Ruegeria pomeroyi DSS-3: one gene and its partner. The protein of the gene in region 1 interacts with the protein of each later gene in a pairwise test. Links are inferred from orthologs where the notes say so. Each region holds a gene or a part of one and is shown on either strand. Other genes may lie near its edges. The genes, in order: SPO_RS01745 and SPO_RS12425.

Evidence for each region.
Region 2: the proteins of SPO_RS01745 (region 1) and SPO_RS12425 interact in binary tests that used the Escherichia coli proteins (3 or more experiments, as listed by UniProt). The link is inferred for Ruegeria pomeroyi DSS-3 from one-to-one orthologs.

The regions. Positions count from the first base shown.
Region 1 is NC_003911.12:350,572-360,389, reverse strand. What follows is about bases 1,914-5,443. They hold SPO_RS01745 (2-oxoglutarate dehydrogenase E1 component), read left to right. Parts: upstream 1,914-2,285; coding sequence 2,286-5,243; downstream 5,244-5,443. Other genes in these bases: odhB (2-oxoglutarate dehydrogenase complex dihydrolipoyllysine-residue succinyltransferase), read left to right, coding at 5,247-5,443; SPO_RS01750 (alpha/beta hydrolase family protein), read left to right, coding at 1,914-2,268. In the rest of the region: sucD (succinate--CoA ligase subunit alpha), read left to right, coding at 25-909; SPO_RS01755 (DUF805 domain-containing protein), read left to right, coding at 959-1,510; more of SPO_RS01750, read left to right, coding at 1,606-1,913; more of odhB, read left to right, coding at 5,444-6,755; SPO_RS01735 (hypothetical protein), read left to right, coding at 6,940-7,209; lpdA (dihydrolipoyl dehydrogenase), read left to right, coding at 7,281-8,669; SPO_RS01725 (lysophospholipid acyltransferase family protein), read right to left, coding at 8,795-9,526; SPO_RS01720 (cell division protein FtsX), read right to left, coding at 9,523-9,818. UniProt on the Escherichia coli protein: E1 component of the 2-oxoglutarate dehydrogenase (OGDH) complex which catalyzes the decarboxylation of 2-oxoglutarate, the first step in the conversion of 2-oxoglutarate to succinyl-CoA and CO(2).
Region 2 is NC_003911.12:2,594,217-2,603,501, reverse strand. The notes cover bases 1,841-4,837. They hold SPO_RS12425 (ABC-F family ATP-binding cassette domain-containing protein), read right to left. Parts: upstream 4,266-4,837; coding sequence 2,415-4,265; downstream 1,841-2,414. Other genes in these bases: SPO_RS12420 (Bcr/CflA family efflux MFS transporter), read left to right, coding at 4,373-4,837; SPO_RS12430 (GNAT family N-acetyltransferase), read right to left, coding at 1,936-2,418; SPO_RS12435 (MarC family protein), read right to left, coding at 1,841-1,939. In the rest of the region: SPO_RS12445 (maleate cis-trans isomerase family protein), read right to left, coding at 1-598; SPO_RS12440 (retropepsin-like aspartic protease family protein), read right to left, coding at 698-1,279; more of SPO_RS12435, read right to left, coding at 1,319-1,840; more of SPO_RS12420, read left to right, coding at 4,838-5,572; ndk (nucleoside-diphosphate kinase), read left to right, coding at 5,699-6,121; SPO_RS12410 (quaternary amine ABC transporter ATP-binding protein), read right to left, coding at 6,233-7,294; SPO_RS12405 (ABC transporter permease), read right to left, coding at 7,306-8,337; SPO_RS12400 (ABC transporter substrate-binding protein), read right to left, coding at 8,451-9,285. UniProt on the Escherichia coli protein: Genetic data indicate it may be involved in ribosome assembly or function.

The DNA of each region.
Region 1 (9,818 bases):
AATTACATAAAGGAGACTCCTCAAATGGCAGTCCTCATCGACGAAAACACCAAAGTGATCTGTCAGGGCTTTACCGGCTCGCAGGGCACATTCCACTCTGAACAGGCCATCGCCTATGGCACCAAGATGGTCGGCGGTGTGACTCCCGGCAAAGGCGGGATGGAGCATCTGGGCCTGCCCGTGTTCAACTCGGTCCACGAAGCCAAGCATGTGACCGAAGCCAATGCCACCGTGATCTATGTGCCGCCGCCCTTCGCCGCCGACTCGATCCTTGAGGCGATCGACGCCCAGATGGAGGTGATCGTCTGCATCACCGAAGGCATCCCGGTTCTGGACATGATGAAGGTCAAGCGCGCGCTCGAAGGCTCGTCCTCGCGCCTGATCGGTCCCAACTGCCCCGGCGTGATCACGCCCGATGCCTGCAAGATCGGCATCATGCCCGGCCATATCCACAAGCGCGGCAGCGTTGGCGTTGTGTCCCGCTCGGGCACGCTGACCTATGAGGCGGTGAAACAGACCTCGGATATCGGTCTGGGCCAGTCCACCGCCGTGGGCATCGGCGGCGACCCGATCAAGGGGACCGAGCATATCGACGTGCTGGAATGGTTCCTGGCCGACGATGAAACCGAAAGCATCATCATGATCGGTGAAATCGGCGGCAGCGCCGAGGAAGAAGCCGCCCAGTTCCTGAAGGATGAGGCCAAGAAAGGCCGCAAGAAGCCGGTCGCCGGTTTCATCGCGGGCCGCACCGCCCCTCCGGGCCGCCGCATGGGCCACGCGGGCGCCATCGTCGCCGGCGGCAAGGGCGGCGCCGAGGACAAGATCGAAGCCATGCGTTCGGCTGGCATCGTCGTGGCCGACAGCCCGGCAACCCTGGGCGAGGCCGTGCTGGAAGCGATCGGCAAGTAAACCGCTGCCCCCGGCCCGTCGCGGGGTCGCAGGCAAATCGTGAGGACACATGACGTTCGGTCAATCCATAGGAACGTGTTTCGCGAAGTACATCACCTTCTCCGGGCGGGCCTCTCGCCCGGAGTACTGGTATTTTTTCCTGTTCCTCCTGCTGGGCAGTATCGCGGCGACCATGCTGGATGCGCTGTTGTTCGACGCCGTGACCACCACGGTCGAGACCTCGGATACCAGCACCAGCGCCCGTATCGAAAACACCGGCCCCATCGCCCCGATCTTCTCGCTTGCGGTGTTCCTGCCGCATCTGGCGGTGGCCTTTCGCCGGATGCACGACACCGGGCGCAGCGGGATTTACGCCATCCTGCCGTTCCTGCTGATGCTGTGCGCCGTGCTGGTGCTGGTCTTCGGCGTCGGCATCGCCTCCAGCTTTGCCGCCGGCGGTTCGCTCGACCTTCTCTTCACCCGCGCCACGCTGCTCTTGCTGATCCCGACGCTCGCCGTTCTGTTCATCTCGCCGCTGCTGGTTCTGTGGTGGCTGACCCGGCCCAGCCAGCCAGGCACCAATCAATACGGTCCCAATCCGGTGCGGGCGGTGGCGTCATGACTGCGACCAGGGCATATCTGGCCAGGATCCGCCAGCATCTGACACTCGCGCTTGCCGGGCTGTTCCTGTGCATTGCAACTCCGTCGCTGGCCGAAATGTTCGGACCGATCTCAGGCCAGGTGCACGGCACCGGAGCCAAGGCGCTGGTCATCGTTCTGCACGGGGATTCCGGCCCGGATTACATCACATCCTTTGCCGCCGACCTGGCCCGGCGCAATCCTCAGTCAACCGTCATCCAGATGGCGCGGCCGGGCTATTCCATTGCGGGGCGCCGAAGCAAGGGCTCCAACAGCGGTAGCCGCGATCACTATACCAAGCAGAACAACAATCTGCTCGCACAGGGCATCTCGGCTGCCAGCCAGGCGTATCCGCATAACAGGCTCGTGGTGGTGGCTCATTCCGGCGGCGCAGCACAGACCGGCACATTGCTGGGAACGGTGCCGGGCCTTATCGACATAGCAGTGATGGTATCCGGCCCATTCGACATTCCGCGCTGGCGCGCGTCGCGCGGTACGCCCTGGCCCAAGAGCCAGTCACCAATTCGCTACCTCGACCAGATACCACGACAGACCAAGATCATCGCGGTGACAGGCCAGCAGGATTCAAACACCCAACCGGGCCTTGCCCGGGACTATGTGGCAAAGGCCCAGGCGCGCGGCCTGAACGCCACATTCACCGCCATACCGAATGCAGGCCACAGTTTCAGATCGCTCAAAGAACCCGTTCTGGCCATCGCGACGCGCGAAATCCAGAGCTAGGAAAGTCAGGTGAACCAATGACCGAACAATCGCCCAACTCCCAGTTTCATGCCTCGTCCTTCATGCAGGGGCACAATGCGGAATACCTCGAACAGCTCTATGCCCGATACGCCAACGATCCCGGCGCGGTTGATGCCGCATGGGCCGAGTTCTTCCGTGCCATGGGCGATGCCGAAACGGATGTGAAGAAAGAGGCCAATGGCCCCAGCTGGGCGCGCGCCGACTGGCCGCCGATGCCCGCCGACGACCTGACCGGCGCGCTGACCGGGCAATGGGCCGAGATCGACGCCAAGGCCGCTGGTGGCAAGATCAAGGAACAGGCCGCCAAGGCCGGAGTTCCGGTCAGCGATGACCAGATCAAGCGCGCGGTGCTGGATTCGATCCGGGCGCTGATGATCATCCGGGCCTATCGTATCCGGGGCCATCTGGTGGCCGATCTCGACCCGTTGGGCATGCGCGCCAACACGCTGCATCCCGAGCTGGACCCCAAGACCTACGGCTTTGCCGATTCCGACATGGACCGGCCGATCTTCATCGACAACGTGCTGGGGCTGACCCATGCCTCGATGCGCCAGATCCTCGACATCGTGAAACGCACCTATTGCGGCACCTTCGCGCTGCAATACATGCATATCTCGAACCCTGAAGAGGCCGCCTGGCTGAAAGAGCGGATCGAAGGCTATGGCAAGGAAATCTCGTTCACCCGCGAAGGGCGCAAGGCGATCCTGAACAAGATGGTCGAGGCCGAGGGTTTCGAAAAGTTCCTGCATGTCAAATACATGGGCACCAAGCGCTTTGGCCTTGACGGCGGCGAGGCACTGATCCCCGCGATGGAACAGATCATCAAGCGCGGCGGCGCGCTGGGGGTCCGCGAAATCGTCATCGGCATGCCGCACCGTGGCCGCCTGAACATCCTGGCCAACGTGATGGGCAAGCCCTATCGCGCCATCTTCAACGAATTCCAGGGCGGCAGCTTCAAGCCCGAGGATGTCGATGGATCGGGCGACGTGAAATACCACCTCGGCGCCTCTTCGGATCGCGAGTTCGACGGCAATACCGTTCACCTCAGCCTCACCGCCAACCCCTCGCACCTCGAGGCGGTGAACCCGGTGGTTCTGGGCAAGGCCCGCGCCAAGCAGGACCAGTTCGGCGACAAGGACCGCACCTCGGTCATGCCGGTGCTGCTGCATGGCGATGCCGCCTTTGCCGGTCAGGGCGTGGTGGCCGAATGCTTCCAGCTTTCGGGTATCCGCGGCCACCGTACCGGCGGCACCATGCATATCGTGGTGAACAACCAGATCGGCTTTACCACCGCGCCGCATTTCAGCCGCTCCAGCCCCTACCCGACCGATATTGCCCTGATGGTCGAGGCGCCGATCTTTCACGTCAACGGCGACGACCCCGAGGCGGTGGTGCACGCCGCCAAGGTGGCCACCGAGTTCCGCCAGAAATTCCGCAAGGACGTGGTGCTCGACATCTTCTGCTATCGCCGGTTTGGCCATAACGAGGGCGACGAGCCCATGTTCACCAACCCGATCATGTACAAGAAGATCAAGAGCCATAAGACCACGCTGGCGCTTTATACCGAGCGTCTGGTCCGCGACGGGCTGATCCCCGAGGGCGAGATCGAGGACATGAAGGCCGCCTTCCAGGCGCATCTGAACGAAGAGTTCGAGGCTGGCAAGGACTACAAGCCCAACAAGGCCGACTGGCTGGATGGCCGCTGGTCGCATCTGGACAAGAACAAAGAGGAATATGTTCGCGGCGAAACCGCGATCACGCCCGAAACCCTGGCCGCGGTCGGCAATGCCCTGACCCGGGCACCCGAAGGGTTCTCGCTGCATCGCACCGTCGAACGCCTGCTGGAAACCAAGAAGGCGATGTTTGACAGCGGCACAGGGATCGACTGGGCCACGGGTGAGGCGCTGGCCTATGGCTCGCTTCTGACCGAGGGCTATCCGGTCCGACTGGCCGGCCAGGACGCAACGCGCGGCACCTTCAGCCAGCGCCATTCCGGCCTGATCAGCCAGGACAGCGAGGAGCGGTACTATCCGCTCAACAACATCCGCAAGGGCCAGGCGCAGTACGAAGTCATCGACTCGATGCTCAGCGAATACGCGGTGCTGGGGTTCGAGTACGGCTATTCGCTGGCCGAACCCAACGCGCTGACCCTGTGGGAGGCCCAGTTCGGCGATTTCGCCAACGGCGCCCAGATCATGTTCGACCAGTTCATCAGCTCGGGCGAAAGCAAGTGGCTGCGGATGTCGGGCCTTGTCTGCCTGCTGCCGCACGGGTTCGAGGGTCAGGGCCCCGAGCACAGCTCGGCCCGTCTGGAACGGTTCCTGCAAATGTGCGGTCAGGACAACTGGATCGTGGCCAACTGCACCACGCCGGCCAACTATTTCCACATCCTGCGCCGTCAGCTGCACCGCACCTTCCGCAAGCCGCTGATCCTGGTCACCCCGAAATCGCTGTTGCGTCACAAGCTGGCGGTTTCGCGCACCGAGGAATTCACCACCGGATCGTCCTTCCACCGGGTGCTGTGGGACGATGCGCAATACGGCAACTCGGACACAAAACTGGTCGCCGATGACAAGATCAAGCGGGTCGTTCTGTGCTCGGGCAAGGTCTATTTCGACCTTCTCGAAGAGCGCGACGCGCGCGGCATCGACGATGTCTATCTGCTCAGGATCGAGCAGTACTACCCCTTCCCGGCCCATTCGCTCATCAACGAGCTGGAGCGGTTCAAGGGGGCCGAAATGGTCTGGTGCCAGGAAGAACCCAAGAACCAGGGCGCGTGGAGCTTCATCGAGCCCAATATCGAATGGGTGCTGACCCGCATCGGCGCCAAGCACACCCGCCCGACCTATGTCGGCCGTGCCACTTCGGCCTCGCCCGCGACCGGTCTGGCCAGCCAACACAAAGCCCAACAAGAGGCGCTCGTGAACGAAGCGCTGAGCATCGAAGGAAAATAAGCGATGACGATCGAAGTTCGTGTCCCCACGCTTGGCGAATCCGTGACCGAGGCCACCGTGGCCACCTGGTTCAAGAAACCCGGCGACGCCGTGGCCGTCGACGAGATGCTCTGTGAGCTGGAAACCGACAAGGTGACCGTCGAGGTCCCCGCCCCTGCCGCCGGTGTGATGGGTGATATTGTCGCCAAGGAAGGCGAAACGGTTGGCGTCAACGCGCTGCTGGCCACCATTACCGCCGGTGAAGGGGCCGCTGCGGCCCCCGCCGCACCTGCCGCAGCCGCACCCGCCGCCAGCTCGGGCGGTTCGGTCGATGTCATGGTGCCGACCTTGGGTGAATCGGTGACCGAGGCCACCGTCTCGACCTGGTTCAAGAAGGTCGGCGACAGTGTCGCGCAGGACGAGATGCTGTGCGAGCTGGAGACCGACAAGGTCTCGGTCGAAGTGCCCGCACCCGCGTCGGGCGTATTGACCGAAATCGTCGCCGCCGAAGGCGCCACCGTGAACGCATCTGCCAAGCTGGCGGTGATCTCGGGCAGCGCCTCGGGCGCCAGCCCTGCTCCGGCCGCCCCCGCCGCCGCGGTCACCCCCGCGGTCGCCACGGGCAAGGACATCGCCAACGCGCCCTCGGCGGAAAAGGCGATGGCCGAGGCCGGGATCACCCCCGCGCAGGTCACCGGAACCGGGCGCGATGGTCGCATCATGAAAGAGGATGTCACTGCCGCCGTGGCCGCCGCAGCAGCCGCGCCGGCCCCTGCCGCTGCCGCTCCGGCCCCTGCCGCCGCCCCCCGCGCGCCCGCCCTTGCGGAGGATGCCGCGCGCGAAGAGCGCGTCCGCATGACCCGCCTGCGCCAGACCATCGCCCGCCGCCTGAAGGATGCCCAGAACACCGCCGCGATCCTGACCACCTATAACGAGGTCGACATGACCGAGGTGATGGCGCTGCGCAACACCTACAAGGACGCGTTCGAGAAGAAGCACGGCGTGCGCATGGGCTTCATGTCCTTCTTCACCAAGGCCTGCTGCCACGCGCTGAAGGAGGTGCCCGAGGTCAACGCCGAGATCGACGGCCAGGACATCGTCTACAAGAACTACGTGCATATGGGCGTCGCCGCGGGTACGCCGCAGGGCCTGGTGGTGCCGGTGATCCGCGACGCCGACCAGATGTCCTTTGCCGAGATCGAAAAGGCGATCGCCGAAAAGGGCAAGCGCGCCCGTGACGGCAAGCTGTCCATGGCGGAAATGCAGGGCGGCACCTTCACGATCTCGAACGGCGGCGTCTATGGCTCGCTCATGTCCTCTCCGATCCTGAACCCCCCGCAGTCGGGCATCCTCGGCATGCACAAGATCCAGGACCGCCCGATGGTCATCAACGGCGAGATCAAGATCCGCCCGATGATGTACCTGGCGCTGTCCTACGATCACCGCATCGTCGACGGCAAGGGCGCGGTGACCTTCCTCGTGCGCGTGAAAGAGGCGCTGGAAGATCCCCGCCGCCTGCTGATGGATCTGTAAACCAAGGCAACTGGCCTCGCATCCGTCGGGATGCGGGGCCGCAACCACCCAATATCGGGCGGGGCCAGCAAGAACGGGTAGTACGAGTCAGATGATTGTCGGATTGCCAACCAGATTTGACGCGCGCCGGACCACGCACGGGCGGCACCTTGCCTTACATGCCGGATCAAAAGGACACTGACCCATGGCAACCCATGCCCTCTGGCAGGCCGATGTGGCCGATTTCGACGCCTGGCTCAAGGTGTTCCGCGAGGATCGCGCGATGCGCAAGGCGGCGGGCATCCGCGACCTGCATATCTGGCGCGACCCGGATCGCGCCGATCATGCGGTGGCGCTTTTCGAGATCACCAACCTCGCCTCTGCCCAGGCCTTTTTCGACAGCGAGGAACTGGCCATGCATCACGAACGCGGCGGCATCGCCCATATCACGGTGAAGCTGCTGACACCGGTCTGATCCGGCGGCAACACGATAATTCAGGCACCGGGCCGCAACAGCCCGTCCGGCGCACACGAAGGAGAGATAAAATGGCAACCTATGACGTCATCATCATCGGCGCAGGCCCCGGCGGCTATGTCTGCGCCATCCGCTGCGCCCAGCTGGGTTTGAAAACCGCCGTGGTCGAGGGCCGCGAAACCCTGGGCGGCACCTGCCTGAACGTGGGCTGCATCCCGTCCAAGGCGCTGCTGCACGCCTCGCATTCGCTGCACGAGGCGCAACACAACTTTGCCAAGATGGGACTCAAGGGCAAAAGCCCTTCGGTCGACTGGAAGCAGATGCTCGCCTACAAGGACGAGGTGATCGAGGGCAATACCAAGGGCATCGAATTCCTGTTCAAGAAGAACAAGATCGACTGGATCAAGGGCTGGGCCTCGATCCCTGCCGCGGGCAAGGTGCAGGTGGGCGACGACACCCACGAGGCGAAGAACATCATCATCGCCTCCGGCTCCGAACCGGCCTCGTTGCCGGGTGTCGAGGTGGACGAGAAGACCGTCGTGACCTCGACCGGCGCGCTGGAACTGGGCAAGATCCCGAAATCCCTGGTGGTGATCGGCGCCGGTGTCATCGGGCTGGAACTGGGCTCGGTCTATGCCCGCCTGGGTGCCGAGGTGACGGTGGTCGAGTTCCTCGACGTGATCACCCCCGGCATGGACGGCGAAGTGCAAAAGACCTTCCAGCGCATCCTGAAAAAGCAGGGCCTGACCTTCGTCATGGGTGCCGCGGTGCAAAAGACCGAAATCGCCAGGGGCAAGGCCAAGGTCACCTACAAGCTGCTGAAAAAGGACACCGAGCACGAGATCGAGGCAGATACCGTGCTGGTTGCCACCGGGCGCAAACCCTATACTGCGGGTCTGGGCCTCGACAAGCTGGGGATCGAGATGACCCAGCGCGGCCAGATCAAGGTGGGCAAGGACTGGCAGACCAACGTGCCCGGCATCTACGCCATCGGCGACGTGATCGAAGGCCCGATGCTCGCCCACAAGGCCGAGGACGAGGGGATGGCCGCCGCCGAACAGGTCGCGGGCAAGCATGGTCATGTCAACTATGGCGTCATTCCCGGCGTGATCTACACAACGCCCGAGGTCGCCAATGTCGGCGCCACCGAGGAAAGCCTCAAGGCCGAGGGCCGCGCCTACAAGGTCGGCAAGTTCATGTTCATGGGCAATGGCCGCGCCAAGGCCAATTTCGCTAGTGACGGCTTCGTCAAGATCCTCGCCGACAAGGAGACAGACCGCATCCTTGGCGCCCATATCATCGGCCCGGCAGCGGGCGAACTGATCCACGAGGTCTGCGTCGCCATGGAATTCGGCGCCTCGGCCGAGGATCTGGCGCTGACCTGCCACGCACACCCGACCTATTCCGAGGCTGTGCGCGAGGCGGCGCTGGCCTGCGGCGACGGCCCGATCCACTCGTAACACCGTCAAAGCCTCGGGGCGGCGGCACCGCCGCCCCGGCATAGGCGCCCTCAAGGCTTCAATTCGCTGGAAATACTCCGAGGGAGGCGCCGTCAGGCGACGGGGGCAGCGCCCCCTGCCGTGCCTCAACCCTGCGCGGTCTCATATCCTGCTTCGCGCATCAACCGGTCCGAGGCGCCCTCGATCTCGGTCTCCAGGCGCCGCATGAACGCATCACGCGGCACACCCGGCGGAATCGGTTCCAGGAACTCGACCACCGCGCGCCCCGGCTTTCGCAGCAGCCCGTCACGCGGCCAGAACAGCCCGACATTGGTCGCCACCGGAATGCAGCTGTATTGCAGCCCCTCATACAGAACCGCACTGCCCACCTTATAGGGTTTGGACACGCCCGGTGCGACCCGTGTGCCCTGCGGATAGATCACCAATTGGCCGGGCTCGGCAAATTCCTTGGCCACGTCCTTGACCATCCTGGCCACCGCCGCCCCGCGCTTGCCCCGGTTCACCGGGATGCAGCCCAGGCGCTTGGCATAGACCCCGATCACCGGCGTCCACAACAGCTCGCGTTTCATGATGAACTTGCCATGCGGTACCGCGTGAAAGATCAGCAGGATGTCAAAGAACGACTGGTGTTTGGCGGCGATCAGCACCTCACCCGTCGGCACCGGCCCACGTATCTCACCATGAATGCCGACCATCCAGCGCGCCATCCAGATGGTGCTGCGCGCATAAAGCTTGCAGGCCCTGAGCGCGCCCTTCTTCGAGACCAGCGCATAAGGGGTAAAGAGCAGCCCCAGGATGGCCATCCAGATATAGATGACGATGGTAAAGACGATGGAACGCACCCACTGCATCATCATGCAAGCTCCTTCAACCTGCGGCGAGCCGCATGCCAGGTGGCGGCAAAGGCCACCACCGCGCCCAAAACCGGGATCAGCAGCGGCAACAGCCATCCGATACCCCGGAACCCGAGCCCGGTCAGAAAACCGCCCTCGTCCGAGGCCTCGGGCAGCAGCATGACACCGCCCATGCCCAACAGCACCCCCACCGCCGCGCCGATCAGCGCGCGCAGGGTAAACCGGCGCACGAAGGCGCCCGCGATATAGCGGTCGCGCGCGCCGACCAGCCGCAGCACCTCGATCACCTGGGAAT
Region 2 (9,285 bases), 2.2 Mb from region 1 along the record:
TGGTGCAGCTCAGGAACAGCCCGTCCAGACCGCCGCGCCGGCCCAGCTCCAGCGCCGCTGCCCGGATCGAGGCCGGGTCGATCCGCGCCACCCGCGCCTCGCTCGCCTCGCCGAAGCTGAGCGTTTCGGGTGTCTCGACCCCTGCGGCACCCAGCGCCTGGCGCACCGGTTCGGCGACCGAGGCCACATAGGGTGACACGATGCCCAGCCGGGTGATGCCCAACGCGCGCAGGGCGGCGCGCGCCGCCGTCAGCGGATCGGTGCTGGCCTGTGTGTCGCAGGCGCCCCGGATCAGCTCCGCCACCCGGTCCGGCCCGATCATGGTCGCGCCCGAGGTGCAGGCATAGCCCACCGTCGAGAAGGCCACCGAGGGCGGCAGCAGGCTGGCCGAGTGCGGCAGGTCGCGTTCCATCTGGCGCAGGGTCTCGGGCGTCACATCCGCGCCCGAGGGGATGCGGGTGACATAAAGCGCCTGATCGGGGGCCGCGAAGAGGCGCTGGAAATCCTGCTCTACCGTCTCGTCGGCCTGCAAAACGATCAGCCCAAGGGTGGCGGCGCAGCCGATGGGCGCGGTGAGGTCATAGGGAAAATGGCTCATACGGGTGGCTCCGGTCAGGGCAGGGTGGCGTCAGAATGCACATGAATGGCGCGTCCGGGCAGCGCCGGATGCGTCACGCAAGCGCCTGCCCGCGACCGTTCAGCGCGCCAGCACCAATGTTCCGCCCGCGATCTCGATACTGCGGAAGCGTTGCAAGTAGTCCATGCCGAGAAGCGATTCACTCATCTCGCCCTCGTTCACCCAGGCGGTGACGCCCTGGTCGGTGAACCCGCCCAGCTGCACCCGGCCCAGTTTCACCGGCGCGGTGCGCACCTCGCCATTGGCGGTATAGGCGCGCCCGAAGTAGTTGAGCGCGGATGTGTCGATGCCCAACCGTTCGGCATCCGCATGGCTCAGCACCACCTGACTGGCGCCGGTATCGACCAGAAAACGCAGCGGTTTGTCCTCGATAATGAGGGTGGCATAGTAATGGCCATCCGGGCTGCGCGGGATTTCGACCCGGTTTTCGCTGACCGAGATGCGCGGCGTGCCGGCGACGGTGCTGCGAATATCGCCCCACAGGCCCACCACCGCAATCACGCCCACGAAGATGAACACCCAGGCCAGCGCCATTTGCAGCGTTTTGCCCAGGCTGGCGCGGTTGTGGCTGATGAACCAGAACACAAGCGCCGCGCCAAGCAGCGACAGATAGATCAGGTGGGCGGTGTTGTCTGCGTCCATGGGCGGCCTTTCCTGTCGGGTCCTTACCGATATGGGGTGTCAGCTGGCAAAGCCAAAGGCCCTGAGCCCGTCGAGGATGAACTGCACCGCCAGCGCCGCCAGCAGCATGCCCAAGAGGCGGGTCACCACGTTCAGCCCGGTCTTGCCCAGAAGCCGCCCCAACAGACCCGAGATCAGGTAGAGGAACAGCACCACCGCCAGCACCGCCAGCATGACCGCAATCACCGTGGCCAGCCCCTCGGCGCCCGGATGCTGGCCTGCCAGCAGGATCATGGTGGCGATCGAGCCGGGACCGGCGATCAACGGTATGCCCAGCGGAAACACCGAGGGGTCGGCGTGTTCCTCGGCCTCGGCCCGGTCCTCGCGCCGCTTGGTGCGCCGCTCGAACAGCATGTCGAGCGCGGTGAGGAACAAGAGCACGCCGCCCGCGACCCGAAAGGCGGGCATCGAGATGCCGACAAAACCCAGCACCGCCTCGCCAAAGGCCGCGAACATCGCCAGGATCCCCGCCGCCGTCAGGCAGGCGCGCAGCGCGATGGCGCGTTTGGTGCGGCTGTCCATACCCTGGGTCAGCGCCATGAAGATCGGCGTCTGGCCCGGCGGGTCGATCACCACGAAAAGCGTGGTGAATGCGGTGATCAGAAAGGCGGTGTCGATCATGTCCCCTCCGTCTGCTCGGTTGCGCTCAGGTCGAACCGCTTGCCAACGGCGCCGTCAAGTTCGCGCCAGGTCTGAAAGCCCAGAGCGGAGTAATAGGGAAGGCCCTGCGCGTTGTCCGCGCCGATGGTGGCGTCGATATGGGCCAGCCCGGCGCGCCGCGCTGCGGCCAGTGTTTCGGTAAACAGCGCCCGCCCGATGCCCCGGCGGCCGGCATCACCCGCGACGTAGGTGCCGATGATGCCCCAGCCGGCGGGCAAGTCGTAAACATTCCCGGCGCGTGCGAGTTTCAGCGACTGAAAACCGAGGATGCGTTCACCCTCGCAGGCCACGGCACAGCTCAGCCGGTCGGGATCGTCGATGTAGCGGGTCAGGACCGTCTCCGCATCACCGCTGCGCGCGCTGTTCCAGCCGGTCAGGATGGGGTGCAACACCGCGCTCATTGCGGCTGCATCGGCCGGGCCTGCCTGACGGACGATCATGTCGCCTGCACCGCGTCGAGCTTCTCCTGCGCCTCCATCCACAGGGTCTCGGCCCGCTCCATCGCGTCCTTCAGTTCCGCATATTTGCGGTTCCAGACCTCAAGATCAGAGACCTTGTCATCGGCATAAAGCGCGGGATCGGCCAGTTTGGCGGCCAGTTTGTCGTGCATCTCGCTCAGCTTCTCGACCCGCTCCTCGCATTTGCGCAGCTCGGCCCGCAGCGCCAGCACCGTGTCGCGGCTGGCGCGTTTGGGCTTGGCCTCTGCCGGTTTGGGGGATTCCGGCTTGTCGCGCGCCAGAAGGAAGTCGCGATAGGCCTCAAGATCGCCCTCGAAGGGTTTTACCGACCCGTCCGAAACCAGCCACAGCCGGTCGGCGACAAGGGTCAGCAGGTGCATGTCGTGGCTGACCAGGATCACCGCGCCGGTATAATCGGTCAGCGCCTCGACCAGCGCTTCGCGGCTTTCGATATCAAGGTGGTTGGTCGGCTCGTCGAGGATCAGCATATGGGGCGCGTCAAGGGTGGCGATCAGCAGGCTGAGGCGCGCCTTTTGCCCGCCCGAGAGCCGCCCCACCGCGGTTTCCGCCTGCTCGGCGCCAAGGCCAAAGCCCGCCAGCCGCGCCCGCCACTTGGCGGGCGTCTCGCCCGGGCGCAGACGGCGCAGGTGGTCGAGCGGGGTTTCGTCCACATACAGCTCGTCGACCTGATGCTGGGCGAAATAGCCGATCCTGAGCTTGGGCGAGCGGGTCATCCGGCCCGCCATCAGCGGCAGCCGGTCCGAGAGCAGTTTCGACAGGGTGGATTTGCCCTGACCGTTCTTGCCCAACAGCGCGATCCGGTCGTCCTGGTCGATGCGCAGGTTCAGCCGTTTCAGGACCTCGGTCTGCCCATATCCTGTCACCCCGCCTTCGAGATGGATGATCGGCGGCGACATCTCCTCCGGTTTGGGAAAGGTGAAGGCGCGCAATGCGGCCTCTTGGGGGCTGCTGATCGGCTGCATCCGGGCCAGCGCCTTGAGGCGGGATTGCGCCTGTTTGGCCTTGTCCGCCTTGTAGCGGAAGCGGTCGACATAAGATTGCAGATGCGCGCGGCGCGCCTCCTGCTTCTTGGCCATCGCCTGGGCCTGGGCCAGGTTTTCGGCGCGCTGGCGGGCGAACTGTTCATAGGGCCCCTGATAGAGGGTCAGCTTGCGGTCCTCCAGATGCAGGATCGCGCCCACGGCGCGGTTCAACAACCCGCGGTCGTGGCTGATGATGATCACCGTATGGGGGTATTTCGCCAGATAGCTTTCTAGCCACAGCGCCCCTTCGAGGTCGAGATAGTTGGTCGGTTCATCGAGCAGCAGCAGGTCGGGCTGGGAAAACAGCACCGCCGCCAGCGCCACCCGCATCCGCCAGCCGCCCGAGAAATCGGAGCAGGGTTTGAGCTGTTCGTCATCGTCGAACCCCAGCCCCTTGAGGATCGAAGCGGCGCGCGCCGGCGCGCTCCAGGCGTCGATATCGGCCAGCCGGGTCTGCACTTCGGCAATGCGGATCGGGTCGGTGGCGGTTTCCGCCTCGGCCATCAGCGCGGCGCGCTCGGTATCTGCGGCCAGCACCGTGTCGATCAGCGACACGTCCGAGGCGGGCGCCTCTTGTGCGACGCCGCCGATGCGGGCGCGGCGGGGCAGGGCGATGGTGCCGGTTTCCAGCGCCAGCTCGCCCCGGATCAGCCGGAACAGCGTGGTTTTGCCGGTGCCGTTGCGGCCCACCAGGCCGACCTTGTGGCCATCGGGAATGACGGCGCTGGCACCGTCGAACAGCGGCCGGCCCTCGACCGCGTAAGTGATGTTTTCGATCCTCAACATGGGCGCGCTCATAACAGACAGGTGAGGGGGCCGCCAGCGGCTTGGGATGGTCAGGCGCACGCGACCGTGATAGCGCGGATTTACCGTCCAAACCGCCGGACCCGCTCATGCGCCACGCATCCAACCCGCCGCATCTGATCACGCTTGTTCTGCTCACCGCGCTTTCGGTGCTGACGTTGAACATGTTTCTGCCGTCGCTTGCGCACATGGGGCAGGATTTCGAGGTTGATTATGGGCTGATCAACCTTGCGATTGCCGGTTACCTCGGCGTTTCGGCGATCCTGCAACTGATCATCGGCCCGCTGTCGGACCGGTTCGGCCGCAGGCCCGTCCTGCTGATCGCCATGGCGATCTTTCTGGTCGCGTCGATCGGCTGCGTGCTGGCTGGGTCGATCTGGGTCTTTCTGGGCTTTCGTTTGTTGCAGGCGGCTGTGGTGGCCGGTCCGATCTCTTCCAGCGCCTCCATCCGCGATCAGTACCCGCCCAACGAGGCGGCAAGCAAACTGGGGTATGTCGCCATGGCGATGGCGCTGGCCCCCATGCTTGGCCCCATGCTGGGGGGCGCGTTGGATATGCTGTTCGGCTGGCGCGCGGGGTTTGTGCTCTATTCGATCCTGGGCGCGGTGATGCTTGCGCTGCTTTGGGTCGATTTTGGCGAGACCAATACCGAGCGGTCCGTAACCTTCAAGGCGCAATGGCAGCAATATCCGCATCTCTTTCGGTCGCGCCGGTTCTGGGGCTACGCGCTTTGCGCTTCCTTTTCGATCGGCGGATTCTACGCGTTCATAACGGGTGCACCCCTGGTGGCGGCCGCCTGGTTCGATCTGAGTCCGGCCCTGTTGGGATTGGGGATCGGCATCATCACGGGCGGTTTCATGGTAGGCAACTTTGTCACCGGTCGCATTGCGGCGCGCACCCGGCTTACGACGATGATCCTCCTGGGGCGGATCATTGCGTCAACTGGCCCGGCAATAGGGCTGATCCTGTTCCTGACGGGTGCGGGTTCGGTCTGGGTGTTCTTCGGGTCGGCGGTGTTGGTCGGCTTTGGCAACGGCCTGACCAACGCAAATGCCGTGGCGGGCCTGATGTCGGTCCGGCCCCGGCTGGCCGCCAGCGCCGCAGGGTTGTCCGGGGCGCTGACGGTTGCATTGGGGGCAGTCCTGACCACGGTTACGGGGATCGTCGTATCGGCCGAGAATGCCCCCTTTGCCGTATTGGGGTTGATGTCCGGGTCAAGTTTCCTGGGTCTTCTGGCGGTACTCTATGTGCGCTGGGTCGACCTGCGCGAGCCTTTGCCCGACACCTGACCCGGCAATCCGGTCTCAGGCCCGGGATTTGCCATCATGGCACTTTCCTTGCGTGCCCCATCGTGCTAGGCGGCGCGCGATACATTCGGCGCGAGAGGCGCGCCGCCAGATTCAAGGAGAGCCCCGATGGCACTGGAACGTACCTTCTCGATCATCAAGCCCGATGCAACCCGCCGCAACCTGACCGGCAAGATCAACGCCAAGTTCGAGGAAGCCGGCCTGCGCATCGTGGCGCAGAAGCGCATCCACATGACCAAGGAACAGGCCGGCGTTTTCTACGGAGTGCATGCCGAGCGCCCGTTCTATGACGAACTGTGCGAATTCATGTCCTCGGCCCCGGTCGTGGTGCAGGTGCTGGAAGGCGAGAACGCCATTGCCAAGAACCGCGAAGTGATGGGCGCCACCAACCCCGCCGACGCGGCACCCGGCACCATCCGCGCCGAGTTTGCCGAGTCGGTCGGCGAAAACTCGGTCCACGGTTCGGACGCGCCGGAAACCGCTGCAGTCGAGATCGCCTATTTCTTCTCGGGCATCGAACTGGTCGGCTAACCGCCACCGGGTTTTCGACCCAGAAAAGACATCAAGACCGCCCCGTCATCCGGGGCGGTTTTTTTCATCTGCCACGTCGCAAGGCCCGATGGAGGGCGAACCACCGGCGCGTCAGGCCTTTCGCGCGCTTGCCTCGGTTGCCACGCGGGGCACCAGCGCCTTGACCAGATGCGTCATGTCGAGAGTGCCGACCGGCGCGCTGTCCCGTATCACGACATAGCGGTGCGAGGTGTCGCCGCCCGAGCGGGCAATCATGCTTTCCAGCGTATCGTCATAATCGACCTCGCCATGTGCATCGGGCGGCACCGGCTGGCCGTCGAGCGGTGTCATGATCGAGCGCACCCGCAGCACCCGGGCGCGGTTGATGTCGCTGACGAAGTCCTCGATATAGGGATCGTTCGGGTTGAGCAGGATATGCTGCGGCTCGCCCTGCTGGACAACATAGCCATCCTTCAGGATCACCAGATGGTCGGCCAGTTTCAGCGCCTCGTCCAGGTCATGGGTGATGAAGACAATGGTCTTGTGCAGTTCGGTCTGCAACTCCAGCAACAGGTCCTGCATGTCGGTGCGGATCAGCGGATCGAGCGCCGAGAACGCCTCGTCCATCAGCATGATCGGCGAGTTCGAGGTCAGCGCGCGCGCGATCCCGACCCGCTGCTGCATGCCGCCCGACAGCTGGTGCGGATAGTGGTTGCCATAGCCATGCAGCCCCACCCGATCCAGCCATTTGTCGGCCTCGACCAGATAATCCCGCTTGGCCACGCCGCGCACCTTCAGCGTGGTGCCCGCGTTCTCGGCCACGGTCTTGTGCGGCAGCAGGGCGAATTTCTGGAACACCATCGACATGACCTCGCGGCGCAGGTTGCGCAGCTGTTCCTCGTCATAGGCCAGCACGTCCTTGTCATCGACCCGCACCTCGCCCGAGGTGGGCTCGATCAGGCGGTTGAGGTGGCGGATCAGCGTCGACTTGCCCGAGCCCGACAGGCCCATGATCACGGTGATCTCGCCCTCGCGCATGTCGACATTGATGTCGCGCAGCCCCAGAACATGGCGGTGCTGTTTCAGCAGATCGGCCTTGGACATGCCCTCCAGCACATGTTTCAGCGCCGCTTTCGGATCGGCCCCGAAGATCTTGTAGAGGTTGCGGATCGAAACCTTGATATTGTCGCTCATACCCGTGTCCCTCAGTGCTGTTGCGCGGCGTTGACGCGGTTGAGCGCGGCCTTGGTGACCCGGTCCAGGATCACCGCCAGCAGCACGATGCCCAGGCCGGACACAAGGCCGACGCCCAGTTCAAGGTTGCGGATGCCGCGCAGGACCAGAACCCCCAGGCCCGGCGCCGAGACCAACGAGGCGATGACGACCATGGCAAGGCTCATCATGATGGTCTGGTTCACCCCGGCCATGATGTTGGGCAGGGCCAGCGGGATCTGCACGCCAAACAGCTTCTGCCGGTCGGTCATGCCGAAACTGTCGGCGGCCTCGATCACGTCCCTGTCCACCAGCCGGATCCCCAGATCGGTCAGGCGGATGACGGGCACGATGGCGTAAAGGATGATGGCGATGCCGTAGAGCTTTGGCTCGGTCACCGAAAAGAGAAAGATCAGCGGGATCAGATAGACGAACGAGGGCAGGGTCTGCAGCATGTCCAGGATCGGGATGGTCATGCGTTGCAGCCGGTCGTTGCGTGACATGGCGATGCCGATGGGCACCCCGAACAGCACGCAGAGAAAGGCGCAGACAAAGATGATCGCCAGCGTCTGCATGGCGTGGTCATAGTGATCGACAAAGGCCAGGAACATCAGGCAGGCCATGACGAACCCGACCAGGCGCATCGAGCGCGAGGCAAAGAAGACCACCAGCGCCAGCAGCGGCATCATGATCCACCAGGGTGTCGCCTCGAATGTGGCGAGCGCGAATTCCAGCATCCAGCTCAGCGGTTGGGTCAGCGGGTCCAGCACGAAGCGCAATACGCCCTTTGCCGCCAGAAACCCCTCTTCGACCCCCTTGGTCACATCGCGCGATTTGGCAAAGGCGGCGCAGGCCCTGTTCAGCTCGTCAAGCGAGGGAAAGGGCAGGTTGAACAGGCTTGTCTCGGTCTTGCCGCCGGCCTTGGCCAGCAGATCGGCCATCGACAGCGTCGCTTCGCCGGTCTTGCCGGCATCGCACCAATCGCGCAAGCCGAGGCTGTTGAACAGAAAATCATAGGTGGCCATGAGAACGAGCCCCTTTCAAGGTTGTCTCGGACATATCCCGCATGGTGTCGGGTGCGCGTTTGCCGGTGTCTGAACCGCCGGGCCACATGGGGCAGCCCGGCGGCAGGTGCCGCTTACTTGATCAGGGCGGCCAGCTTCTCGCGGGCGGCGTCATTGACCCAGCCTGCCCAGACGTCCGAATTGTTGCTCAGGAAATAGACCGCCGCCTCTTCTGCCGAGGCGCCATTGTCGTCTTTCCAGGCCAGAACGGCGTTCATGACCTCGATGTCAAAGCTGACATTGCGCATCAGGTCGGCCACGTCAGGCGCCCGTTCGGTCAGGGCCGAGGTCGCGACGGTCAGCACCGGCGCCGGCGGAAAGTCGGACACGCCCGGATTGGCATTTTCGGCCGACTGGTTGGCCAGGTGCACATCCATGTCGATATCGCCGATCGAGATCTGGGTCATCGGGTATTTGCCCAGAACCGCGGTGGGCGCCCAGTAATAGCCGAACCAGGGGGTCTTGTCCTCGTAGGCCGCCGCGATCGAGGTGGCCAGCGTTTCACCCGAACCGTGGTCGAAGATTTCCATCTTGTCGCGCATGCCCAGCGCGGTGATCAGGTTGTCGTTGACAATCCGGCAGCCCCAGCCCACCGGGCAGTTGTTGAACCGGCCGCCGACCAGATCGGGGTTGGCCAGGATGCCGGCAACGGTTGTCAGCTCGGGATTCGCCTCGGCCAGATACGTGGGAATCCACCAGCCTTCGAGGCCACCGGGATTGAACACCTCGGCCAGACGCTCGACCTTGCCTTCGGCTTCGAGCTTGAGATAGGCCTCGCCGGCCGAGTTCAGCCAAAGCTCGGTCACGATGTCGGGCTCGCCGTTCTCGGCAAGCGAGGCGACCGAGGTCACGGTGGCCGAGGGCACCAGTTCGACCGTGCAGCCATAGCCCTGTTCCATCAGGAACTTG